Heyndrickxia acidicola: one gene and its partner. The protein of the gene in region 1 interacts with the protein of each later gene in a pairwise test. Links are inferred from orthologs where the notes say so. Each region holds a gene or a part of one and is shown on either strand. Other genes may lie near its edges. The genes, in order: mobA and A5N88_RS03760.

Region 1 (3,076 bases):
TAATAGATACTCCGGGGATGAGAGAATTGCAGCTGTGGGAAGCAAGTGATGGTTTGAATCATAGCTTTTCTGATATTGAGAGCTTTGCAAAAAACTGCCGTTTCCGTGATTGTACTCATCAAAAGGAACCGGGATGTGCTGTCCAGGAAGCGATTCAAAATGGCAGTCTGGAGGAAGAACGTTTGGTTCATTATCTAAAGCTTCAAAAGGAGCTAGCCTTTCTCGAGCGCAAAGAAAACCAAAAAGCGGCGATGGCTGAAAGAGCAAAGTGGAAAAAGCTCTCCAATGATCAGAAGAAGATGAAGAAGCGGTGATGGAAAATGGAAAGCCTGGCAGAATGCCGGGCTTTTTCGATTTAAGCTCTAACGAAAAAAGCAGAGGGTAATATAGGTGTATAGTCCTACTTCGCCCGAAAGATCCTTATTTTCGCCCGAAAAAGTAAGAAACTCGCCCGTAAAATCAGTACGAGTGAAAAAATCCCTTTCCGCGCACCTTGCATTGTCCTTAAATCAGCTTCCAGAATCGGTTTTTAAAGAAAAACGCCAGAAATAAACACGGATAGATTATATATTCATCTAAAATTAACTAAATATCAATAAGCATATCCCTCTGCTGTTGACGAAACACTCAGAATGCCAGGGCATCCTCTAGCAATCTTTTTAAATCAAGGAATGTAAGAATGTCTTCTAATAGGTTTTTTCTGCTTAAACCCATATAATAAAGGTAGATAGAGAAATCGGCTTAATAAGGAGGCGTGCTCCTATGCTCCATCATATAGAGATTAATGTATCAAATTTAGAGAAAACCAAAATGTTCTGGGGATGGTTAATGAAAAGTCTTGGATATGAAACATTCCAGCAATGGGAGTCAGGGATCAGCTGGAAGCAAGAGTCGACTTATCTAGTATTTGTGCAGACAATGTATCAATATTTGCCCTCTGCTTATCATCGATCACATACAGGCTTGAACCATCTGGCCTTTCATGCAAGCTCCAGGCGGCAAGTGGACGATCTGACGTTAGAACTTAAAAGAAAAGGGGTAAAAATTCTTTATGAGGATCGCCATCCTTATGCAGGAGGGCCAAATCATTATGCTGTGTTTTTCGAGGATCCGGATAGAATAAAGGTGGAACTGGTTGCACCATAACAGGAATTTCTACATACAAAGGCAAGTATACGGATATTCGAGCTGGGAGGCATAAAGTGAAGACAATTGTGTTAGCAGGCGGGAAATCCAGAAGGATGGGACAAAATAAAGCATTAATGAAATTGAATGGCTGTGAAATCATTGAGCTCATTGTACATACTCTCTCACCCATCTCTGAGGAAATGCTCATTGTTACAAACAGTCCGGATACCTATCAGCATCTTGGAATCAAGGTAATTAACGATGAGCAGGAGTTTAAAGGAAAAGGACCATTAGCGGGTTTGCTTACAGGTTTAGCTGCTGCAAAAACAGATTCATGTCTGGTTGTCGCATGTGACATGCCCTTTGTTTCAGCAAAAGTGGCTAATTGGCTTGTACACCTTCTTAAGGAAAGAAATTATGATGCGATTATTCCTGTTGATCAGGGCAAACAGCATTTTTTATTCGGGGCTTATTCCGGCAGAGCACAAATTGCAGCAAGAGAAAATTTGCAAGCTGGAAAAAAAGCAATGAAAAGCCTCTTTGATAAAATTAAGGTTCAATTGGTTTACAAGGATGATGCTCCGCCAGAGGTTCAGGAAGAGTGGGAAGCTTGTTTCTGGAATATGAATACGGTGGAAGACTATCACCGAGCAAAAGAAATTGCGAGACAACTATAATGAGTAAGAGGTGAAAGAATTGAGTTTTGAAATCACACGCCAGCCTATTAGTATAGAGTCCGTAGTTCAAAAAGTAATTCAACGAGAAGCTGGTGCGGTTACAACGTTTATTGGTACTGTGAGAGAATTAACCCACGGCAGGAAAACCCTTTATTTAGAGTATGAAGCATATGAGCCCATGGCGTTGAAAATGCTTGAAAGGATTGGAAAAGAAATAGAGGGGAAATGGCCAGGAACCGTAACGGCCATTTCACATAGAATTGGCCGTTTAGAGAGATCGGATATCGCTGTTGTGATTGCGGTCTCTACTCCCCATCGTGCCGAAGCCTATGAAGCAAACCGTTATGCCATCGAACGGATTAAGGAAATCGTTCCTATTTGGAAAAAAGAGCATTGGGAAGACGGAGAAGAGTGGGTAGGAAATCAAAAAGGGACTAAGGAATATCCGAAAGGAAGACCTGAGGAGCTGAACATACATGGTTAAAATTCTTTTATTTGCTGATTTGCGTGATAAATTCGGCAGAGGTGAGCTTGAAATGGAAGCGGAGGGGAAAACCGTTAAAGAATTGAAGGCTGAGCTGGAAACAATGAATAATCGTATTAGCCTGGACTCCGTTATGGTGGCAGTGAATGAAGAGTTTACAGGGGAAGACACGACGATCAAGAACGGTGACATCGTTGCTCTTATCCCTCCTGTCAGTGGAGGTTAAGATTAAGAGGAAGGGAGGCAGTGCAGATGGGCATTGAAAGGTATTCCCGGCAAACATTGTTTGCACCGATTGGAGAAGAGGGGCAAAAAAAGATTCGCAATAAGCATGCGCTCCTGATTGGGGTAGGTGCTCTAGGTACAAGCCTGGCAGAAATGCTGACGAGGGCAGGCATCGGCAGACTTACACTTATTGACCGTGACTATGTAGAAGAAAGCAACCTTCAAAGGCAGCAGCTATTTTCAGAGGAGGATGCCCTGCAGAAATGGCCAAAAGCCGAAGCAGCAAGGCAGCGTCTTTCTTCGATAAATAAAGACGTTGAAATCCAAGCCATTACAGGGGAGGCGGACTTCAGCCTGCTGGAAAAGCTGGCGCCTGGCACAGACCTGATTTTAGATGGGACGGATAACTTTGAGACTCGCTTTTTAATTAATGATATTGCCCACAAATTCAGCATTCCATGGATTTTTGGGGCATGTGTCGGAAGCTTTGGGGCAACCTATACAATCCTTCCTGGAAAAACACCATGCTTGCACTGCCTAATAAAGAAGCTTCCTATGAAGG
Region 2 (3,139 bases), 2.4 Mb from region 1 along the record:
GTCTTTAAAAAATTGAATGGAAAAGGAATCAGTTCGAAAACGGTGCTAAAGGGAATTGACACTGCTCTTGAAACGGGATTTGAAATAAAGGTAAATATGGTTGTCCAAAAGGGTGTAAATGAACAGGAAATCCTGCCCATGGCAGAGTATTTTAAAGAGCTTGGGGTTCCGCTGCGATTTATAGAATTTATGGATGTAGGAAATTCGAATGGATGGAATTGGGAAAGGGTGCTGACCAAGAAACAAATGTTTGGCATGTTAACCGAACATTTTGATTTGGAGCCTATAGATGCTGCTTATTATGGGGAGGTAGCAAAACGATATCGCTATAAAGGAAGCAATGCAGAAATCGGATTTATAACGTCTGTATCAGAATCCTTCTGTTCCAGCTGCACAAGAGCCAGGATTTCTGCCGATGGGAAATTCTATACCTGCTTATTCGCAAGCCAGGGATTTGATGTGAAATCCCTTTTGCGTGCAAATCTAACCTATGATGAATGTAAACAGGCACTAAAGCAGGTTTGGGAAAACAGAAATGACCGTTATTCAGATGAAAGAGCCGTAAAGGGGTCTCCAAGACGCAATAAAATTGAAATGTCTTATATTGGAGGCTGACTTCAATCAGCAATGTTTGGAATCCAAAAAGGAAAGCGAGTAAAAAAGAGATGGGGTTATGAAAATGGTAGAACGCCGTCAGCCGATATGGGTGAAGGATGCAGTTGATAAAGTAATGCAGTGGAAGAAAAGAGGGGAGGTTGAATGGATTTCAATTGATGACTGTGAAGGCTTGTTTTTGGCTGAGCCGCTAAACGCAGATCATGATGTACCTCCATTTAACCGTTCTCCTTATGATGGCTTTGCCATTCGATCTGAGGATACTCAAACAGCATCCAGAGAGCAGCCTTTGAAATTGAGCGTGATTGATGAAATAGGAGCCGGCCAGGTGAGCCGCAAGATTGTGGGCGAAAACCAGGCTGTCCGCATTATGACAGGAGCAGCTTTGCCAGCTGGAACGGATGCTGTTATCATGCTTGAATTGGTAAAGGAAGAAAGATTAGAGAATCACAATTTTATTTGGATTAAAAGAAGAGTGGATAAAGATGAAAATGTATCTTTTCAGGGGGAAGATGCTCAAAAAGGGGAGGTCCTTTTAAAAAAAGGTACGTACATAAACCCTGGAGTTAAAGCCCTTCTTGCCACCTTTGGCTATCATCGTGTACCCGTCTCTAAAAAGCCTGTTATTGGCATTATCGCGACAGGGAGCGAGCTTTTGAAAATAGATGAACCTCTGCTTCCCGGAAAAATACGGAACAGTAATGGTTATATGATTGAAGCGCAGATCAAGCGTGCCGGAGGAAGCGTAATAAAATACCAAAACTGTGCAGATGATCTGGAATCTCTACATACAGCCGTACAAAAAGCAATGGACGAATGTGATGCTGTAATTACAACAGGAGGGGTATCAGTAGGTGATTTTGATTATCTTCCTGAGGTCTATAGACGGTTAAAGGCAGATATCCTTTTCAACAAGATAGCGATGAGACCGGGCAGCGTGACCTCAGTTGCTGTATCAAATGAAAAGCTGCTTTTTGGTCTTTCTGGAAATCCCTCTGCCTGTTATGTCGGATTTGAGCTGTACGTTCGGCCTGTAATTCGGTACTGGCTTCATAGCTCAAGGCCGTTTTTAAGGGCCGGACAAGCATTTCTAAAAAGTGATTTTCCGAAATCTAACCCTTTTAACCGCTTTGTCCGCAGTAAAACAACCTTTGAAGGAGGTACAATACACGTACATCCAGTTGGGTTGGACAAATCGAGTGTTGTTACTTCGCTTTCTCTTGCGGACTGTTTAATGGTACTCCCTGGGGGAACACGGGGTTACAGAAAAGGGGATTTAGTGGATGTCCTCTTTTTAGATGACCAGACAGGAAGTGAGGAACCGTGGAAGGAAAAACCAAGATCCTCCAGATTGTAGGCTACCAAAATAGCGGAAAAACTACCTTAATTCAAAAAATCCTTCAAATGGGCAGCCGGATCGGCTTTCAAATGGGCACTATCAAACACCATGGACATGGAGGAGCTCCTGATACCGCAGTTTCAAAAAAAGATACACAAAGGCATCAGGAGGCAGGAGCTATGCTAACAGCAGTCGAAGGAAATGGAGATCTTATGCTTTCATGGGGAAAAGATAACTGGACAATAGATAAAATTCTGGATGTTTATGCCCAATTTAATCTTGATATTATTTTAATTGAAGGGTATAAAAATGCAGCGCTTCCTAAAGTGGTACTGATTCGGGAGCATGAGGATGAGGTGCTTCTGTCGGCATTGAACAATATAAAGGCTGTTATTTCATGGTATCCGCTTATATCTAAAGGGGCATATCCTATTTTCTTCATAAAAGAAGAGGAAAAGATTTTGAACTGGTTTTATGAGGATATGCTGGAAAGTTTATAATACAAATGATAATGAAAAGGCTAGAGGAAATTTTTCCTCTAGCCTTTTGCGTATTAGTGCTGCAATTTGCTTTCGACCTGATGGCAGATTTCCTCTGCAGAAAGACCGCTTGCATCAATGACTGAGCCTTCGGTAGTAATTGTTTGAATACCCATGACATTCTCGTCTCCGCCTGTCACGACACAGCAATCACAGCCTTTTGCATCATTTTCATTTTTTAATTCTTTAATTTCGTATCCTTTTTCACGAAGTACTTCCTGGACATTTGTTAAAGATTGTTCTACACCAATTTTTGCCATTCTTTAACACCTCCTCTTCATTATCATGCCTTAATCGCTTAATAATATGCCCTTATCTTCCGTGTTTTTGTCTGGATGCATCCGCTTCAATGGTACCCGTTTCTTTTGTTGTTGTACCTTGTCCTTTTACTTTAGAAGCACTTAAACCAGTTTTGGATGGATCTTTTTTTACTTTTGCCATTTAGGGGCCTCCTTTTACTTGACTATTTAAAAGAAAGTGTTGCACTGGAGAAACTTAAAAAGCTAATCTTATCTTTTTGTTTTTACCTTGAAAGTATGTATCTTTGAGTAAATTGCTTTTATCTTTAGTTTGTATAAGCCATTTAAGCACAAATGAATACTAGGGAATCTTATGTTATATTTAACATATGGAAATTGGAAAGGAT

Evidence for each region.
Region 2: the proteins of mobA (region 1) and A5N88_RS03760 interact in binary tests that used the Escherichia coli proteins (3 or more experiments, as listed by UniProt). The link is inferred for Heyndrickxia acidicola from one-to-one orthologs.

The regions. Positions count from the first base shown.
Region 1 is NZ_KV440953.1:3,200,466-3,203,541, reverse strand. The notes cover bases 257-3,003. They hold mobA (molybdenum cofactor guanylyltransferase), read left to right. Parts: upstream 257-1,202; coding sequence 1,203-1,805; downstream 1,806-3,003. Other genes in these bases: A5N88_RS14935 (ThiF family adenylyltransferase), read left to right, coding at 2,542-3,003; moaD (molybdopterin converting factor subunit 1), read left to right, coding at 2,282-2,515; A5N88_RS14945 (molybdenum cofactor biosynthesis protein MoaE), read left to right, coding at 1,825-2,289; A5N88_RS14955 (VOC family protein), read left to right, coding at 763-1,146; rsgA (ribosome small subunit-dependent GTPase A), read left to right, coding at 257-314. In the rest of the region: more of rsgA, read left to right, coding at 1-256; more of A5N88_RS14935, read left to right, coding at 3,004-3,076. UniProt on the Escherichia coli protein: Transfers a GMP moiety from GTP to Mo-molybdopterin (Mo-MPT) cofactor (Moco or molybdenum cofactor) to form Mo-molybdopterin guanine dinucleotide (Mo-MGD) cofactor.
Region 2 is NZ_KV440953.1:807,935-811,073, forward strand. Bases 16-2,825 are described here. They hold A5N88_RS03760 (molybdopterin molybdotransferase MoeA), read left to right. Parts: upstream 16-679; coding sequence 680-1,972; downstream 1,973-2,825. Other genes in these bases: moaA (GTP 3',8-cyclase MoaA), read left to right, coding at 16-615; mobB (molybdopterin-guanine dinucleotide biosynthesis protein B), read left to right, coding at 1,939-2,454; A5N88_RS03770 (YkuS family protein), read right to left, coding at 2,508-2,753; A5N88_RS24060 (YuzL family protein), read right to left, coding at 2,806-2,825. Also shown: more of moaA, read left to right, coding at 1-15; more of A5N88_RS24060, read right to left, coding at 2,826-2,934. UniProt on the Escherichia coli protein: Catalyzes the insertion of molybdate into adenylated molybdopterin with the concomitant release of AMP.